Regions from separate parts of the Bradyrhizobium sp. USDA 4473 genome, predicted to be linked through region 3. Evidence: predicted binding sites of a transcription regulator. Region 3 holds the regulator's gene; each other region holds the start of a gene.
The links. Region 3 encodes PhoB, which activates phosphate uptake and scavenging genes when phosphate is short. Its sites were predicted from a motif close to TGTCATNNANCTGTCAT; they were not measured.

Region 1 (4,734 bases), 6.5 Mb from region 3:
TGCTCTTAGAGGGTCGGGGTGAGGGGCTCTATCCGGCAAGCAGTTCGTGGCTTGTTGAGCAATGTGCCTCGCCTCTCACCGGATCGCATCTGCGATGCGATCCGACCTCTCCCCGCAAAGCGCGGGGAGAGGTGAAGAGGAGACATCCTCGACCTCAGATATTCAACTCCACCGGCACATCCTCGGCCTTGACGCCGGCAAGCCCGAGGCCCTTGACGAACCATTCGCGCATCTGGCCGATGCCGCGGTTATAGTCGATCCAGACCGATAGGAAATCGCGCCAGCGCTTGTCCTGTTCGCGCCGCACCGCGGTGCCGCTCGCGATCGTCACCGAGGGCGAGGTCAGGATCTTGTAGGTGCCGAGATTCGGGTTCTTGGCGATCGCGGTCAGCCCGAGCACCAGCGCGTTGACCACGCAATCGACGCGGCCCGACGACATTTCCAGCATCACCTCGTCGCGCGACTTCAGCGACTTGATGGTGGCGTTCGGCGCGAAGCGCCGCGCCACTGCCTCGTTGGCGGAGCCGACGTCGACCGCGATCTTGACCTCGGGCTTGTTGATGTCGGCCCAGGTTTTTGCCTCCAGTCCCTTCTTCAGCATCGCGCCGAACGGATGCGGGAACACCAGATTGGTGAAATCGACCACCAGCGCACGCTGCGGCGTCGGGTTGAGCGCGAAGCCGAGATCGATCTTGTTGGCCTGCAGATCGAGGATCGAATTGCCGTAGGTCGACTCGACATATTCCAGCTTGACGTCGAGCAGTTTTGCCAGATCGTTGGCCATCTCGATCGAGAAGCCGGACCAGGTGCCGGTGGCGAGGTCCTTGTTGAAATAGGGCAGCTCGCCGGGCAGCACGGCGATCCGCAGCACCTTGTTGGCGCGGATGCGATCCAGCGTGTTGTCGGCCGGGGTCTGCGCCGAGGCCGGCGCCGCCATCGCGGCCGCGAGCGCCGCGCCGCCGCCGATCCCGAGTGCATAGCGCAGCGCGTCGCGGCGATCTTCGGAAATTTTGATGTCGTCGGATTGAGTCAAGAGGGCCTCCCTGCACCAGATCGCCGAAGCCTAGCGTCGGGTTCCGGCGCCAGCAAGGGCGCGCGCCTGCACCATTGGTAGGCTTGTCGACGAGGAGATGCCTATCCCTTCGCCTCATCCCGCGTGTGGCAGGGCTATCGCATATGTCGCTTCCGCAGGAGGCGACCCTCACCCTGACCCTCTCCCCGTAAGAACGGGGAGATGAGAGCGTGCCTGCGGCTCGCCTCAATACCGTCCCGGCACGTACATCTCCTGCGGGATCGGGCCGCGGTGATAGTCGGGGTTGCGCACCCGCGGCGGCAGCACCACCGGTTGGTGGGTGACCGACTGGTAGGGGATCTGGCTCAGCAGATGCGAGATGCAGTTGAGCCGGGCGCGCTTCTTGTCGACGGCATCGACGATCCACCATGGCGTATCAGGCAGATGGGTGCGCTCCAGCATGGTCTCCTTGGCCTTGGTGTAGAGCTCCCAGCGGGTCCGCGCCTCGACGTCCATCGGGCTCAGCTTCCACTGCTTCAACGGATCCTGGATCCGCATCGAGAAGCGGAACGCCTGTTCCTCATCGGTGATCGAGAACCAGTATTTCAGCAGGATGGTGCCGGAGCGGATCAGCATGCGTTCAAATTCCGGCACCGAAACGAAGAACTCCTCATACTGCTCGTCGGTGCAGAACCCCATCACCTTCTCGACGCCGGCGCGGTTATACCAGCTGCGGTCGAACAGCACGATCTCGCCGCCGGCCGGAAGATGCGAGACGTAGCGCTGGAAGTACCATTGCGTGCGCTCGCGCTCGTTCGGCGCCGGCAGCGCCGCGATCCGGCAGACCCGCGGGTTGAGCCGCTGGGTGATGCGCTTGATAACGCCGCCCTTGCCGGCGGAATCGCGCCCCTCGAACAGCACCACGACCTTCTTCTTCTCATGCTGCACCCAGTCCTGCAGCTTCACCAGCTCGCCCTGCAACCGCAGCAATTCGCGGAAGTAGAACTTGCGGTCGATCGACGGCTTGCCGGCGGCGCCGTCGTGATCGAGCTCGTCGAGCCTCATGTCGTCGAGCTCGAGCTCGAGTTCCTCGTCGAGGCTGTCGGCCATCTCCTGATGAATGCGGGCGCGCAAGGCTTCGTCCCGCAAGGCTTCATCTCGAGAGGCTTCGTCGGTGAGGTGGGGGGCGGTCATGAAGGTCCGTCTTTCAGTGTGCTAGATGGATCGCCGGGAGCATTGACGGGCGATGTTACCCCTCTATGACAAGGGCATGACCGCTGTTTCACGCCGCCGGTCGGACTGTGCTAACAAGCGACCACAAGATCAAAAAAGGAGACGCCGATGATTTCGCTCACGCCAAAAGACGTCCTGCCGGAGGACGGCACCGCCGGCACGCTGGTCGGACGGGTCTGGCTGCCGCAGGCCGGCGGACCGGCCGTGGTCGCGGTACGCGGCGACGGCGTGTTCGACGTCACCGCGCGCTTCCCCACGGTGAGCGCGCTGTGCGGGGAGAGCGATCCGTCAGGTGCGTTGCGTGCGACCAAAGGCGAGCGGATCGGCGATCTCGCGGCGATCCTCGCCAACACGCCGCCCGACGGCCGCGACAAGGCGAAGCCGCATCTGCTGGCACCGGTGGATTTGCAGGTGCTGAAGGCCGCCGGCGTCACCTTCGCGATCTCGATGCTGGAACGCGTGATCGAGGAGCGGGCGCGCGGCAACCCGTCCTCGGCCGAGGCGATCCGCAAGGAGGTGGTGCGCCTGGTCGGCGACGATCTCTCCAAGCTCAAGCCCGGCTCCGAGCAGGCGATGCGGCTGAAGCAGGTGCTGATCGACCAGAATGCCTGGAGCCAGTATCTCGAGGTCGGCATCGGCCCCGACGCCGAAGTCTTCACCAAGGCGCCGACGCTGTCCTCGGTCGGCACCGGCATGGATGCCGGGCTGCATCCGAAGTCGACCTGGAACAACCCGGAGCCGGAGGTCGTGCTTGTCGTCTCCGGTGCCGGCAAGATCGTCGGTGCCGCGCTCGGCAACGACGTCAACCTGCGCGACTTCGAGGGCCGCTCGGCGCTCTTGCTGTCGAAGGCCAAGGACAACAACGCGTCGTGTGCGATCGGCCCGCTGCTCCGCCTGTTCGACGCGACCTTCTCGCTCGACGACGTCAGGCAGATGGATGTCGGCCTCACCGTGACCGGCGCCGACGGCTTCGTGCTCGAGGGCCATTCCTCGATCTCAAAGATCAGCCGCGACCCGACCGACCTGGTCGCGCAGACCATCGGCCCGGTGCATCAATATCCCGACGGCTTTGCGCTGTTCCTCGGCACGATGTTCGCGCCGGTCAAGGATCGCGACGCCAAGGGCGAGGGCTTCACCCACAAGCGCGACGACATCGTCACGATCGTAGCCCCGCAGCTCGGCAAGCTCGTCAATCGCATGCGCAGCAGCGACCAATGCGAGCCCTGGACCTTCGGCGTCGGCGCGCTGATGAAGAATTTGGCGCAGCGCAAGGTGCTGTGAGGACAAGCGTAGGGTGGGTTAGCCGAAGGCGTAACCCACCGACTTCGTGCTGCGGGGAAGAGGGACCATCGTGAGGTGAGCACGCGCGTCAGGCTCCCTGCCCCCTTGCGGGGCCAGCAAGGGGGAGGGAACCCTTCCTCCGGTGCTCGCCTCACTTGGTCATAGCTCACACGTAATTTGCCGTCACGCTGCCGAGCGGCATGAAAATCGGGCAACGCAGGTATCGTCGTCGCGGCCGCGCCCGCCGTCTCGTGCTGCAACACGAAACGCAGCTTGAGGAACCGATCGTATTTCGCGTTATTATTCGCCGGTACATTGAACATTTTCACGGTGGCCCATGTTGCAGTGCCACGAAGGCGATTATTGCCCGCCTGTCCCGCATCCGCCGCGAAGCCGGCTTGGATTCATTGAGCTGCTGACCAGGTTGCGGCGAAATCCACTTGAGTGCTGGAGCGAGGACTTCTTCCGGGAGCCGATCGTCAAGCTGCGTCTGCCGTTCACCGACGCATTTGTCGTTCACGATCCGCACGCCATCAAGCACGTGCTGATGGACCGTGCGGGGAATTACCCGAAAGACACAATCCAGCGCCGCATTCTCTCGTCCGGATTGTCCGACGGCCTGCTGAGCGTCGACGGAGAGCGTTGGGAGGTGCAGCGGCGAACACTCGCCCCGATCTTCGCGCGCCGCAACGTCACCTCCTTCTCGATGCGGATGCTGGTTGCCGCCAACGAACTGTCGGCGAAATGGTCCACGATGGGACCCGATGCCACGGTGGATGTTGCCGCCGAGATGACGCTGGTCACGCTGAACGTGCTCGCGCTGACGATCTTCTCGGACGGCATCGGCGATGATCTCGACGAATTCCGGATGGCGATGAATGTCTATTTCAGCGTGATCGGTCGCATCGGGGCGCTCGATCTGCTCGGTGTGCCGAGATTCGTGCCGCGCCCGGGTCATCGCCGCCTGCGCGCGACGATGGCTTACTTCGAGGCCGTGATCGACAGGATCATCGACGTTCGATGCCGGGGACGTACCGTCCCTGTCGAGGGCCCGAGCGATCTGCTGGCCTTGTTGTTGCGTTCGCCGGATCCTTCGACCGGACGGCAGCTGAGCCCGCGGGAGATTCGCTCCAACGTCCTCACCTTTCTCTCCGCGGGACATGAGACGACCGCAAACACGCTCGCCTGGTCGATCTTTCTGCTGTCGC
Region 2 (4,734 bases), 5.6 Mb from region 3:
CGGTGGTCTACCTGATGGATTGCCCGGGCTTCATGATCGGGCTCGAGGCCGAGAAATCGGCGACCATCCGCCACGGCGTGCGGGCGATGGCGGCCGTCAACCAGAGCACGGTGCCATGGTGCACGATCATCATCCGCAACGCCTTCGGCGTCGCCGGCGTGGTGCATCAGCCGGCCAACCGCTTCTCGATGCGCTACGCCTGGCCGTCGGCCTATTGGGGCTCGCTGCCGCTCGAGGGCGGCATCGAGGCGGCCTATCGCGCCGAGATCGACGCGGCCGCCGATCCCGCCGCCAAGCTGCGCGAGATCGAGGACCGCCTCAACAAGCTGCGCTCGCCGTTCCGCTCGGCCGAGAAGTTCTGGGTCGAGGAGGTGATCGACCCGCGCAGGACGCGCTCGCTGCTCTGCGAGTTCGCGCGCCTCGCCGAGCCGATCCGCACCGCCGGGCCGCCGCGCAACATGTCGACGCGGCCGTAGGCCGATTTCCCAATCGTCATTGCGAGCGCAGCGAAGCAATCCATTCGTCCACACGCGTTGACGGATGGATTGCTTCGTCGCTTCGCTTCTCGCAATGACGGAGGATGGACGGCGCGCCGCTATTCCGCTTCCCGATGCACGTCGTGGATCACGATGCCCATGCCGTTCTCGGGCATCTTGATCCAGTCGCGGCGCTTCAGCGAGCGCTTGGTGTCCTCGTGGCCGCTCGCCCAGTGCTCGCGCATCGAGGTGCCGGAGAATTCGTGGTCCTTGGCGTCGCCCTCATAGGCCTTCTGCTGGTAGATCAGCTGCAGCAGCGTGATCCCCGGCAGCCGGCTGTTCGCCTTCTTGAGCTGGCGCTCCTCTTCCGACAGATGATCGTCGGGGATCTTCCCGAGCGCATTGTGCAGGGCGGTGCGCAGATTGTAGGTCTTGCGATAGACGTCGGTGTTGTAGCGGGTGCGCGACGAATACATGATGTCCTTGTGCCGGGCCATCACGTCCTGGATGTCGCGCGGCAGCGCGCCGCGCGCCGAGAACAGGTCGACCTGGAACACCAGCGAATTCATGTTGTCTTCCTGGTCGAGCAGATGCTGCAGCGGCGTGTTGGAAACGATGCCGCCGTCCCAGAAATGGTCGGTGCCGACCTTCACCATCGGCAGCGCCGGCGGCAGCGCGCCGCTCGCCATGATGTGCTCGGGGATGATCTCGTCATGGGCATTGTCGAAATAGATGAAGTTGCCGGAGAGCACGTTCACGGCGCCGACCGCGAAGCGCATCTTCTTGGAATTGATCCGGTCGAAATCGACCAGCTCCAACAGTGACTCACGCAGCGGCGTGGTGTCGTAATAGCTGGTGGCGGTGCGCGCGCCGGCCGGGCTGAGCCACGGATTGGTCTGATGCGGGGTGAAGAAGCCGGGCTGCCCCAGCGTCGTCGTCAGCCATGAGCTGGTGAAGTTGCGCGCCTTGCGGAAGATGTCGCCGTCCGGCGTGTAGTGCCAGATCTTGCGGCTGGTGATGCGATCCCAGAAGGTGTGCAGCCGCTCCAGCCGCCTCGAAGGCGGATTGCCGGCGATGATCGCCGAGTTGATCGCGCCGATCGAGACGCCGCAGACCCAGTCGGGCTCGATGTTGGATTCATGCAGCGCCTGGTAGACGCCGGCCTGATAGGCCCCGAGCGCGCCGCCGCCCTGCAGGACCAGGGCGACGCGATCGCATCCCTCGGGACGCCAGCCGGGCGTGGCGTGCTCGATATCGTCAGGATGAGGGGTGCGCGCGTCCATCTCAGACACTCCAAAATTTTCGGCGAGGATTCAGGGTGCCGATGACGCCGTGATGACAATTGCGGCGCCCGCGCGTGGCGCCTCCGGCATGGCTTGCCTGCATGGTTAGCATTGGCCTCCCGCAGCGTAACGCAGGTCACGCAGGCGTCACCGAGATTACGCAGCAGCCGTAACCGAGGTCACGCAGGCGTAACCGAGGTCATGCACCTGACGGAAATCCCTCACATCGCTGTCAATCTCGGCCGCTAGCGTCCGCGCAAACGTTGCCAACAGGGGTTATTGCGATGCGCAGGGAAGATCTGTTCAAGCTTCCGTCGATGCCGGCCGCCGGTCCGAGCTATCCCGCCGGTCCGTACCGCTTCATCGATCGCGAATTCCTGGTCATCACCTATGAAACCGAGCCGGAGCTGGTCCGCGCCGCACTGCCTGAGCCGCTGGACCCGGTCGAGCAGGCCATCGTGCACTACGAGTGGATCAAGATGCCCGACAGCTCCGGCTTCGGCAGCTACACCGAGTCCGGTCTCGTGATCCCCGCGCGACTGCACGGCGAGGACGTCAACTTCGTGTGCCAGATGTATCTCGACGATGATCCGCCGATCGCCGCCGGCCGCGAGATCTGGGGCTTTCCGAAGAAGTACGCCCACCCCAAGCTCGAGATCGTCAAGGACACGCTGACCGGCACGCTGGAATACGCCGGCCAGCTCGTCGCGATGGGCACGATGGGCTACAAGCACGAGAGCATGGCGGGCAATGGCGACGCCACCCGCGCCACGCTGTCGAAGACGCAAGTCAATCTGAAGATGATCCCCGGCGTCGACGGTCATCTCGAGATCTGCCAGCTGGTGGCGATCAACCTCACCGACATCAACGTCAAGGGCTCGTGGATCGGATCGGGCCGGCTGCATCTGGTGCCGCATGTCAATGCGCCGGTCGCGGACTTCCCGGTCAAGCGCGTCGTCGGTGCGCATCATTACATCGCCGACCTGACGCTGCCGTTCGGCCGCGTCGTGCACGATTACAACAAGGAAGCCGCCGAGGCGGCGACGCCGACCGGCCTTGCGGCGGAGTAGGGCTAGCACCGGCATGGACGCCGGCCTGGCCGTGGCGGGCGGCGGCCTCAGGCCGCTGCCGGCCTCGGCTCAGCCACCGGCTTCGGTTGCGGTCGCGCGATCGCGAGCGTGATCAGCGCAGCGAAGACGCACAGCGCGCCGGCGATGAAGAACGCCGGCAGGTAGCTCTGATAGATCGTGCGCGACAGGCCGGCGCCGAACGCGGCCGCGCCGGCGCCGAGCTGATGGCCGGCAAAGATCCAGCCGAACACCAGATTGGCGCGCTCGGCGCCGAAGCGCTGCGCGGTGAGGCGCACCGTCGGCGGCACGGTCGCGATCCAATCGAGGCCGTAGAACATCGCAAACAGCGACAGGCCGTAGAAAGTGAAGTCGGAGTACGGCAGATACAGCAGCGACAGGCCGCGCAGCCCGTAATACCAGAACAACAGATAGCGATTGTCGTAGCGATCCGACAGCCAGCCCGAGATGATGGTGCCGAAGAAATCGAAGATGCCCATCGCAGCGAGCAGGCTCGCGGCCTGCACTTGCGGGATGCCGAAGTCGAGGCACATCGGGATCAGATGGACCTGGACCAGGCCGTTGGTCGAGGCGCCGCAGACGAAAAAGGTCGCGAACAGGATCCAGAACACCGACGATTTCGATGAATCGCGCAGGGTGCCGAGCGCGGCCGCCATGATCGGCGCATTGGCGGGCGGCGGCGCAGGAACGGGCGCGGTGCCCGCATCGCCGAACGGGCGCAGGCCGACGTCGCTCGGGCGGTCGCGCATCAGCATCAGCACGGCAAAGGCGGCGATGCCGAGCATGACGCAGACGAATCCGAGTGCGACGCGCCAGCCATAACGCTCGGTGATCGCAGCGAGCAGCGGCAGGAAGGCGAGCTGGCCCGTCGCAACGCTCGCGGTGAGCATGCCGATCACGAGGCCGCGTCGTGCCACGAACCAGCGGGTGGCAATGGTCGCACCGAGCACCAGCGCAGTCATGCCGGTGCCGATCCCGATCACGACGCCCCACAGCGCGATCAGCTGCCAGACCTGCGTCATCGCGAGCGACGCGACAAGGCCTGACACCACGATCAGTTGCGCCGCCAGCGTCACGTTGCGCAGGCCGTAACGGTTCATCAGCGCCGCGGCGAACGGCGCCATCAGCCCGAACAGGATGAAGCGGATCGACAGCGCCGAGGAGATCTCGGCCGTGGACCAGCCGAATTCCTTCTGCAGGGGAACGATGAAGACGCCGGGCGCGCCGACCGTGCCGGCGGAGATCAGTGCGGCCAGGAAGGTGACGGCAACCATCACCCAGCCGTAATGGATGTTGCGGCGGACGAGGGCGGAAGCAAGCCAGTTCGAGATCATTGGGTTCCGGATCAATTGCGGTGAAAGCTTTGCATGACGCACAATATGGCACGGGCTAGCCATGTCTAAAACGACATAGTTCCCTCGTTTTCGGACTCAGGGCGCGGAGCTACCGTGTCATGAGCGCCTTGTCCCGAGTTTCGTCATTGCGAGGAGCGAAGCGACGAAGCAATCCATGCTTCAGCGTATGCTGAGCAATGGATTGCTTCGCTTTGCTCGCAATGACGAGAACGCTACCGCTCAGTGCGTCACCCGCTCGATCGCGATGGCGGTGGCTTCGCCGCCGCCGATGCACAACGCGGCGACGCCGCGCTTCAGATTCTGCGCTTCCAGCGCGTGCAGCAGCGTCACGATCAGCCGCGCGCCGGTGGCGCCGATGGGATGGCCGAGCGCGCAGGCGCCGCCGTTGATGTTGAGCCGGTCACGCGGAATTCCGAGGTCGCGCTGCGCCGCCATCGCGACCACCGCGAACGCCTCGTTGATCTCGAACAAATCGACATCGCCGACGTTCCAGCCGACCTTGTCGAGCAGTTTTCGGATCGCCGGGATCGGC
Region 3 (4,734 bases):
GCGACGGCCTGCACCAGTCCGGCCTGATCCTGCTCGGCCTGTTGCTGTTCGTGCTGACCTTCTTCGTGCTCGCCGGCGCGCGGCTGATGCTGATGCGGCTCGAGAAGAAGGCGGGGAAGTGACGCCATGAACCCGATCTACAAATCCCGCCGCCGCAGCGACATCATCATCCGCACGCTCTGCGTCGGTGCGGCGCTGTTCGGCGTCACCTGGCTGGCGCTGATCCTGATCACGCTGCTCTACAACGGCCTTGCCGGCCTCAGCGTGCAGCTGTTCACCCAGAACACGCCGCCGCCGGGCTCGACCGACGGCGGTCTGCTCAACGCCATCGTCGGCTCGGTCATCATGACCGTAATCGGCGTCGGCATCGGCGCGCCGCTCGGCCTGTTCGCCGGCACCTACCTTGCCGAGTACGGCAAGCACGACAAGCTCACCTCGGTGATCCGCTTCATCAACGACATCCTGCTCAGCGCGCCGTCGATCATCATCGGCCTGTTCATCTATGGTGCGGTGGTGGTGCCGATGCGCGGCTTCTCGGCGATCGCAGGCAGTCTTGCGCTCGCCGTGATCGTGATCCCGGTCGTGCTGCGCACCACCGAGGACATGCTGCTGCTGGTGCCCAATCCGTTGCGCGAGGCGGCCTCCGCGCTCGGCCTGCCGCGTTCGCTGGTGATCAAGCGGATCGCTTATCGTGCTGCGCGTAGCGGCTTGATCACCGGCGTGCTGCTGGCGACCGCGCGTGTCGCCGGCGAGACCGCGCCGCTGCTATTCACCGCGCTGTCGAACCAGTTCTTCAGCTGGGATTTGACCAAGACGATGGCCAACCTGCCGGTGACCATCAACAACTTCGTGCAGAGCCCCTACGCCTACTGGAAGGAACTGGCGTGGAGCGGCGCACTGCTCATCACCTTCACCGTGCTCGCGTTGAATATCGGCGCGCGTATCCTTGGTGCCGAAAGGACCGCAAAATGACCGAGCTTTCCGTCTCCACGACTGTCGCGGGCCACGTTCCCCAGGTGCCGCTTCCGGACGCGCCGCCGAAAGTCACGGTGCGTAACCTCAATTTCTATTACGGCGAGCACCACGCGCTGAAGAACATCAACCTGACGCTCGGCACCAACCGCGTCACGGCGTTCATCGGACCGTCGGGCTGCGGCAAGTCGACCCTGCTGCGCATCTTCAACCGGATGTACGACCTTTATCCGGGCCAGCGCGCGGTCGGCCAGCTGATGCTGGACCAGACCAACATCCTCGATCCCAAGCTCGACCTCAATCTGCTCCGCGCGCGGGTCGGCATGGTGTTCCAGAAGCCGACGCCGTTCCCGATGACGATCTACGAGAACATCGCCTTCGGCATCCGCCTCTACGAGAAGATCTCGAAGTCCGAGATGGACGACCGGGTCGAGAAGGCGCTGCGCGGCGGCGCGCTGTGGAACGAGGTCAAGGACAAGCTGAACGCCTCCGGCCTGTCGCTGTCCGGCGGCCAGCAGCAGCGGCTGTGCATCGCGCGCACCGTGGCGGTGCGTCCCGAGGTGATCCTGTTCGACGAACCGTGCTCGGCGCTCGATCCGATCTCCACCGCCAAGGTCGAGGAGCTGATCCAGGAGCTCTCCGAGGATTACACGATCGCGATCGTCACCCACAACATGCAGCAGGCGGCGCGCGTCTCCGACAAGACCGCCTTCATGTATCTCGGCGAGCTGATCGAGTTCGACGACACCAACAAGATCTTCACCTCGCCGAGCGATCGACGCACCCAGGACTACATCACCGGCCGGTTCGGCTGACCGGGCTGAGGAGACAGATGATGGCTTCTGAACACACCGCCAAGGCATTCGACAGCGACCTGCAGGAGTTGACCCGCCTGGTCGCCGAGATGGGCGGCCTCGTCGAGCGGATGATCACCGAGTCGGTCGACGCGCTGATCCGGCGCGACGTCGCGCTCGGCAAGCGCGTGGTCGCCGCCGATATCGAGATCGACAATCTGCAGCGCGTCATCGAAGAGCGCGCGGTGCTGACGATCGCGCGGCGCCAGCCGATGGCGATCGATCTGCGCGAGATCGTCAGCGCGATGCGCGTCGCCACCGACCTCGAGCGGATCGGCGACCTCGCCAAGAACATGGGCAAGCGCGTCGCGGCGCTGGAGAGCGATTTCCAGCCGCTGAAGCTGATCCGCGGCCTGGAGCACATGACCGACCTCGTGCTGTCGCAGGTCAAGTCGGTGCTCGACGCCTATGCCGCGCACGATCTGCCGGCGGCGATGAACGTCTGGAAGGGCGACGAGGAGGTCGATGCGATCTGCACCTCGCTGTTCCGCGAGCTGCTCACCTACATGATGGAAGATCCGCGCAACATCTCGTTCTGCATCCATCTGATGTTCTGCGCCAAGAACATCGAGCGGATCGGCGATCACGCCACCAACATCGCCGAGACTGTGTTCTACATGATCGAAGGCCAGCAGATCACCGACAAGCGCCCGAAGGGCGACATGACCAATTTTGCCACCACTGTGCCGGGTAACTAGGACATCATCCGCACGCGCGGAACCGGATTGTCTTCGACAAGTCGTTTCCGCGGGGATTATGCTCAAGAAGCTAAGTGTTTCGGTTTGCGTCTGGGCAACAGATCACCACAGAGAAAGAACTTAGACCGATGAGCGCACGCATTCTGGTAGTCGAAGACGAGGAAGCGCTAACGACGCTGTTGCGCTACAACCTCGATGCGGAAGGCTACGATGTCGAAACGGTGGGGCGCGGCGACGATGCCGATACCCGCCTCAAGGAGCGCGTTCCCGACCTCGTGGTCCTCGACTGGATGCTGCCGGGCCTGTCCGGCATCGAGCTGTGCCGCCGCCTGCGGGCGCGGCCCGAGACCAAGCAGCTTCCGATCATCATGCTGACCGCGCGCGGCGAGGAGAGCGAGCGGGTGCGCGGTCTGGCCACCGGCGCCGACGATTACATCGTCAAGCCGTTCTCGGTGCCGGAGCTCCTGGCGCGGGTGAAGGGCCTGCTGCGCCGCGCGAGCCCGGAGCGGCTCGCCACCGTCCTGACCTATGGCGACATCGAGCTCGACCGCGAGAAGCGCCGCGTCGCGCGCTCGGGCCGTCCGATCGATCTCGGGCCGACCGAGTATCGGCTGCTCGAATTCTTCCTTGAGCATCCCGGCCGCGTGTTCAGCCGCGAGCAGCTGCTCGACAGCGTCTGGGGCCGCGACATCTACATCGATGAGCGCACCGTCGACGTCCATATCGGCCGCCTGCGCAAGCTGCTCAATCCGGGCCGCGAGCAGGATCCGATCCGCACCGTGCGCGGCGCCGGCTACGCGCTCGACGACCGCTTCGCGAAAGCCGAGCCGCAGCCGTAAGTCGCCTTTCCGGCGAGAGCCGTCATCGTCATTGCGAGCGGAGCGAAGCAATCCATCGCGCCACGAGCGGCGGCTCGTTATCGCGTGAGGTGAGCACACTGTCCGGCTCCCTCCCTCCTTGCGGGGGAGGGTGGGGAGGGGCGCGTGTGCTCACCTTACGTCGCGCAGTGCGCTTGACCTGGGCTATGTGCCCTTGATGTTCATTCGCTCACAAAAAATCCCCGCTTGTGCGGGGATTTGTTTTTCAGGTCTTCCGTAGTTTTCCCGAGGGCTACTTGATCTGCGGCTTCGCCGACGGCCGGCGGCGATCGGCGGCGGGCTGGTAGGCGACGCGGGAATGATGCGCGCAATAGGGCAGGCCGGCGAGCGCCTTGCCGCCGCAGAAGAAGAATTCCGGGCTCGAGGGATCGCCGACCGGCCAGTGACAGGTGGCCTCGTTGAGTTCGAGCAGCGACAGCCGCTGGCTCATCGGCACCACGTTGTCGAACGAGATCGGATCGGGCTCCATCTCGACCTCGAAGGCGTGCGCGAGCGCGGTGTTGCCGCGCGAGACCGGGCGCGCCACTCGCATCATGTGCTGGGCGGGGCGCGCCTTGCGCTGCCGCGGCGCCGCCGTGGAGGGTGCCTTGGCGCGGCCGGAGAGGCCGAGCCGGTGCACTTTGCCGATCACGGCGTTTCGCGTCACATTGCCAAGTTCCGCTGCGATCTGGCTGGCCGAAAGGCCAGACTCCCAGAGCTTCTTCAGCTGCTCGACGCGATCGTCGGACCAGGTCAATACCGTCATCGCATTCTTCCTTTCGCATGGCGCCGGCCAGTCATTGGAGCGGCGCTGCGAGCCAAATCTGGACAAATATCCCTGCGGCCAGAATCCCTTAGCCCTCGCCGGGCGCGGTGTTGCGCCCGAACGTTTACGCGAGACACAAAGGCTACTTAGAGGGTCCAGTACTGCCGCACGAGATGTCGTACCCGACAGGCCAAACGCTACAATATGGCGTGACTCTGGCGCAAGAGTCCGCGGCCGTGCGTCCACATGTTCCGACAAAGTTAAGCATTGCTGTGAGGCTTTTCCACCGCACCGGAATGCTCCGGATTGCGCTCGTTCGGCAGCGCAGGAAGCCCGGCAAAGGACCGGCTCCTGGCGATTGACACGGACCCGCCGCAGCATAGAATGTTGCCCACGTGCCGCCCGCAAAGGCGGCCGTTTTGTTTTCCGAAGCTGGCCGTTGCTGCGCTGGCGTCAAGGCGCGCGGCAATTGTCGGCTTCAAACCGGCAGTGAACGCCATGACCAACGCCTCGTCGCATCTGCTTCCCGTCTTCGCCAGGGTCGATCTCGGCTTCGAGCGCGGTGAGGGCGCCTGGCTGATCGCAAC
Region 4 (4,734 bases), 3.8 Mb from region 3:
ATCGATGTCCGCGGCAGCGACGGGTGGATTTAGAACGGTGTCCGTCATCCGCAATTTGTATCGCGACGGCAGGCAGCCCGGCAAGACGCTTTAGCGTGAGGTTTGGTGGCTCGCCGGCAATGCCGCAAAATGATGCTCTTCGGCACCGAATTCCAATGCCTCCCCCTCACCGTCCGGCGGCGCGGGGCGGACATTCATGCAGCGATCGATGAACACCCGGGCCGACGCCTGCCAGGTGTGGAGCGCGGCAAAATCGACGCAGGCCTGGCGCGGAATGCTGAGTGCCTCGAGGCAGGCGTGGTGCAGATCGTCGTCGAGCACGCCGACCGGCGCCGCGCCGATCACGTCGCGGGGACCGGTGACCGGAAAAGCGGCAACCGGCAGTCCGCTCGCCAGCGCCTCGAGCAGCACCAGACCGAACGTATCGGTGCGGCTCGGGAAAACGAACACATCGGCCGAAGCATAGATCTCAGCCAATTCTTCCCCATGGCGAGCGCCGAGGAACACGGCTTCCGGATATTTCCGCTCCAGCGCCGCCCGCGCCGGGCCGTCGCCGACCACGACCTTGGTGCCGGGCAGGTCGAGATCGAGGAATGCCTCGAGGTTCTTCTCCACCGCAACCCGGCCGACGCTGAGATAGACCGGCTGCGGCAGGCAGAGATCGACATCACGCGGATGGAACAGTCCGGTATCCACGCCGCGCGACCACAGCACCACGTTGCGGAAGCCGCGCTGACGCAGCTCGGCCGCCAGCGCCGGGGTCGCGGCCATCACCGCCCGGCTCGGCCGGTGGAACCAGCGCAGCGCACGCCACACCCAGCCTTCCGGGACCGGCGTGCGTGCCGACACGTATTCGGGAAAGCGGGTGTGGAAGCTGGTCGTGAACGGCAGGCCGTGCTTGCGGCAATAGCGGCGCACCGAGAGCCCGATCGGACCCTCGGTCGCGATATGGATGCTGTCGGGTTTGGCCGCCTCGATCAGGCTGGCGACCTTGGCCCGGTACGGCAGCGCCAGCCGGAGATCGCGATAGCTCGGCATCGCGAAGGTGCGGAACTCGTCCGGCGTCAGGAAGCTCACCTCGACGCCGAGCGATTTCGCCGCCTGCGCCATCATGGTCAGCGTGCGGACAACCCCGTTGACCTGGGGATGCCACGCATCGGTCGCGACCAGGATATGCGTCATGCAGCGCGTGCCGTCACTCGCGGAACGGGCGCGATCCGGCGCACCGGATCGGTCCAGGTGATGATCTCGAAATGGCCGTCCTCATGCTCGGCGAGCGCGGTGCAGCTCTCCACCCAGTCGCCGCAATTCATGTAGCGGATGCCGTGCTCGTCATGAATCGTCGCGTAGTGGATGTGTCCGCAGATCACGCCGTCGCAGCCGTGACGCCGCGCCTCTCCCGCCAATGTCGCCTCGAACGCGCCGATATAGTTCACCGCCTTCTTGACCTTCAGCTTGGCCCATTGCGACAGCGACCAATAGGGCACGCCGAACATCTTGCGGAAGAAGTTGACGAAGCGGTTCATCTGGATCGCGAAGTCGTAGGCCTTGTCGCCGAGATGGGCGAGCCAGCGCGCGTTCTGCACCACAAGATCGAAGATGTCGCCGTGGATCACGAGGTAGCGCTTGCCGTCGGCGCCGGTGTGGACGGTGTTCTCCACCACATCGATGCCGCCGAAATGCGTGCCGTAATATTTGCGCAGGAACTCGTCGTGGTTGCCCGGGACGTAGATCACCTTGGCGCCCTTGCGCGCCTTGCGCAGCATCTTCTGCACGAAATCGTTGTGCGTCTGCGGCCAGTACCAGTTCGACTTCAGCGCCCAGCCGTCGACGATATCACCAACGAGGTAGATCGTGTCGGCATCGTGAGAGCGGAGGAAGTCCAGCAGACGGTCGGCTTGCGAACCGCGGGCTCCGAGATGGACATCGGAGATAAACAAAGTGCGAAAGCGCCGCTCGGGGCTTTCTTCACTCAAGGAGTCGCTTCCCATGCCTGTGCACCTAACAGATTCCTGTGACAAGGCGATGACGATCCCCGCGACCCAAGGCCCCACAAACAGTTAACGAGAATCAGCACTACGCCCCTCCAATGCGGATAACAGCGGCGTGCGACAATCTGGCGACACGGGCGGTCGCCGCTGTGTGGAACGGGCATTACGGAAATGCACGGGAGCTCTCGTCCACCGTCATTGCGAGCGAAGCGAAGCAATCCATCGCCTCGCAAGCGGGGATATGGATTGCTTCGTCGCTGACGCTCCTCGCAATGACGGGCTTCACCGTTGCAAACGAACGTAATCCGGGGCCTTCGCGCGCGGAGGGTTCATTCCCGGATTGCGCTGCGCTTCATCCGGGCTACAGGCAATCAGTAGTAATTGTGAAAATGATGCACCGGCCCATGACCGTGGCCGACGGCAAAACGATCGGCGGCGGCGATCGCGTCCGTGATCCAGGCCTTGGCATGACGCACGGCAGTCTCCATCGTCTCACCCTTCGCGAGTCCTGCCGCGATCGCCGACGACAGCGAGCAACCGGTGCCATGCGTGTTTGCTGTCGCGATGCGTGGCGCCCACAGCGCGATGCTTCGTTCAGCGTCGATCAGATAGTCGATGCTGTCAGCACCATGTCCGTGGCCACCCTTGACCAGCACCGCGCGACATCCCATCGCCAGCAATCGCTTGCCTTGCCGCTCGACATCGGCTTCGCTCGAGGCGACCGGCTCGTTCAATAGCGCCGCCGCTTCCGGCAGGTTCGGCGTGATCAGCGAGGCCAGTGGAAACAGCATGGACTTCAGCGCATCGACCGCCTCGGCGGCCAGCAGCCGATCGCCTGAGGTTGCGACCATCACCGGATCGAGCACGACGTGGCGCGGCGCCCAGCGCGTCAGCCCTTCGGCGATCGCAGCGATGGTCTCAGCTTGCGCCACCATGCCGATCTTGACCGCACCGACATCGAGGTCGGAGAACACCGCATCAAGCTGGGCGGTGACGAATGCCGCCGGCACCGGATGGATGCCGCTGACCCCGGTGGTGTTCTGCGCGGTCAGCGCCGTGATCGCGGAGGCGCCATAGACCCCGAGCGCCGCGAAGCTCTTGAGGTCGGCCTGGATACCCGCCCCGCCGGAGGAATCCGAGCCCGCAATGGTGAGCGCGATCGGCGTCATCGTGCGACACCGGCGGTCGAGACGAATAAGATCGTGACAATTGGGACCATGGCCTGTCCTAGCCCGGCCGCGCACCGGCAGCAAGTTCGCCTGACTTTGCCGCGCGTTGGCCTTGAGTTGCCGTTGCGTTGCCCCTTCTTGTCCCCTTGCCTTGGCCGCCGGTTTTTGGCCTATAGTCGACCAAATCCCCGGAGACGACTTTGATGGTTCCTTTCTTCGTCCAGATCAAATGCAAGCTCGGCCAGTCCTACACCGTCGCCAACGCGCTGGCGGAAGCCGAGATTGCGTCCGAGATCTATTCCACCGCGGGCAATTACGACCTCCTGGTCAAGTTCTATGTCGACCACGACACCGACATCGGCCATTTCATCAACGAGAAGGTTCAGGTGATCCCGGGCAATCCAGGACACCCTCACCATCATCACCTTCAAGGCGTTCGGCGCGAAGTAGAGCATGATCCGGTAAAGTGCGAAGCGGCTTTCCGAGCGGATCATGCTGAAACAGGAACCCGCCGCTAGGGCTTCTTCTCGGGCTTCGTCGGCTTCGGCGGCCCCTCGACCGGCGGCAGCGACTTGATGTACTCGGCGATCGCGTCGCGATCACTTGATGAGAGCTGCGACGTGTTGCGGATCACGCGCACCATCGATCCGCCGGCGCTGTCGCCGTCCGGCGTCTGCCCGCTCTCGAGGAAATAGGCGACATCCTTCGCGCTCCAGTCCGCGATCCCTCTCGGCGTGATGTTGGGCACCCAGCCTTCGCCTTCCGGATTCGGGCCGCCGGCGAAGCGCTGCGCGGTGATGATGCCGCCGAGAAAATTCCGCGGGCTATGACATTCGGCGCAATGGCCGAAGCTGTTGACCAGATAGGCCCCACGATACCACTGCGCCGAGCGGCTTGCGTCCGCGATAAACGGCTTGTCGTCCATGAACAGGAATTTCCAGACCCCGACATTCCGCCTGATGTTGAAGGGGAATGGCAAATCATGGTCGCGCACCTTGCCGGCAACCGGCGGCAGGGTCTTCAGATAGGCGAACAGGTCGCGCACGTCATTGACCCTGGCGTGCTGATACGACGTGTAAGGAAACGCAGGGAAATAGTGCGTCCCTGACGGCGAGGTCCCCTTCATGACCGCGGTGACGAAATCGGCCTCGCTCCAGCGGCCGATGCCGTCGTTCGGATCCGGCGAGATGTTCGGCGCGTAGAAGGTGCCGAACGGCGACGGGATCGCGAGCCCGCCGCCCAATCTGGTGCGGTCGTCCTGCTTCGGCACGGCGTGGCAGGAGGAACATCCTCCCGCGTTGAACGTTGTGAGGCCGTTGGCCAGGTTGGGCTGGTAGGCGGGCAGCGCGCTCGCAGCAACGGTCGCGGGGATGGTCAGCCACCAGTACACACTGAGGCCGATGATGCTGGCGAGGCCGGCAAGGAGAAGAATTCGTCGCAACATTCACCGATCCGTCATTGGTCGCGTCAGCATATCAACCACTATGATGACAACCCGTCGTACAAGCTCTCATCAAATTTGCCGCAGCTCACGATCATTTTGGGAATAATTCGGCAAACCCGCTGTTGAAGAA

Region 1: a site for PhoB is predicted at 2,272-2,288, ahead of ppk2 (polyphosphate kinase 2). Genes of this name have one in related genera too.
Region 2: a site for PhoB is predicted at 1,801-1,817, ahead of ACVW17_RS30640 (acetoacetate decarboxylase). Genes of this name have one in related genera too.
Region 4: a site for PhoB is predicted at 2,015-2,031, ahead of ACVW17_RS21480 (UDP-2,3-diacylglucosamine diphosphatase). Genes of this name have one in related genera too.

What each region holds. Positions count from the first base shown of each region.
Region 1 covers NZ_JBSSGE010000001.1:7,337,817-7,342,550, reverse strand. The annotation lists gene ACVW17_RS34470 (transporter substrate-binding domain-containing protein) at 155-1,033, opposite strand; gene ppk2 (polyphosphate kinase 2) at 1,259-2,206, opposite strand; gene ACVW17_RS34460 (fumarylacetoacetate hydrolase family protein) at 2,354-3,526, shown strand; gene ACVW17_RS34455 (cytochrome P450) at 3,951-4,734, shown strand, end outside.
Region 2 covers NZ_JBSSGE010000001.1:6,451,115-6,455,848, reverse strand. The annotation lists gene ACVW17_RS30650 (acyl-CoA carboxylase subunit beta) at 1-476, shown strand, start outside; gene ACVW17_RS30645 (patatin-like phospholipase family protein) at 596-1,759, opposite strand; gene ACVW17_RS30640 (acetoacetate decarboxylase) at 2,044-2,829, shown strand; gene ACVW17_RS30635 (MFS transporter) at 2,877-4,181, opposite strand; gene ACVW17_RS30630 (acetyl-CoA C-acyltransferase) at 4,422-4,734, opposite strand, start outside.
Region 3 covers NZ_JBSSGE010000001.1:849,879-854,612, reverse strand. The annotation lists gene pstC (phosphate ABC transporter permease subunit PstC) at 1-122, shown strand, start outside; gene pstA (phosphate ABC transporter permease PstA) at 127-972, shown strand; gene pstB (phosphate ABC transporter ATP-binding protein PstB) at 969-1,787, shown strand; gene phoU (phosphate signaling complex protein PhoU) at 1,808-2,524, shown strand; gene phoB (phosphate regulon transcriptional regulator PhoB) at 2,653-3,363, shown strand; gene ACVW17_RS03990 (GcrA family cell cycle regulator) at 3,635-4,147, opposite strand; gene ACVW17_RS03985 (hypothetical protein) at 4,408-4,647, opposite strand; gene ACVW17_RS03980 (acetylornithine transaminase) at 4,646-4,734, shown strand, end outside.
Region 4 covers NZ_JBSSGE010000001.1:4,628,873-4,633,606, reverse strand. The annotation lists gene ACVW17_RS21490 (threonine/serine dehydratase) at 1-48, opposite strand, end outside; gene ACVW17_RS21485 (glycosyltransferase family 4 protein) at 91-1,182, opposite strand; gene ACVW17_RS21480 (UDP-2,3-diacylglucosamine diphosphatase) at 1,179-1,991, opposite strand; gene thiD (bifunctional hydroxymethylpyrimidine kinase/phosphomethylpyrimidine kinase) at 2,363-3,160, opposite strand; partial or broken gene ACVW17_RS21470 (Lrp/AsnC ligand binding domain-containing protein) at 3,364-3,610, shown strand; gene ACVW17_RS21465 (c-type cytochrome) at 3,675-4,604, opposite strand.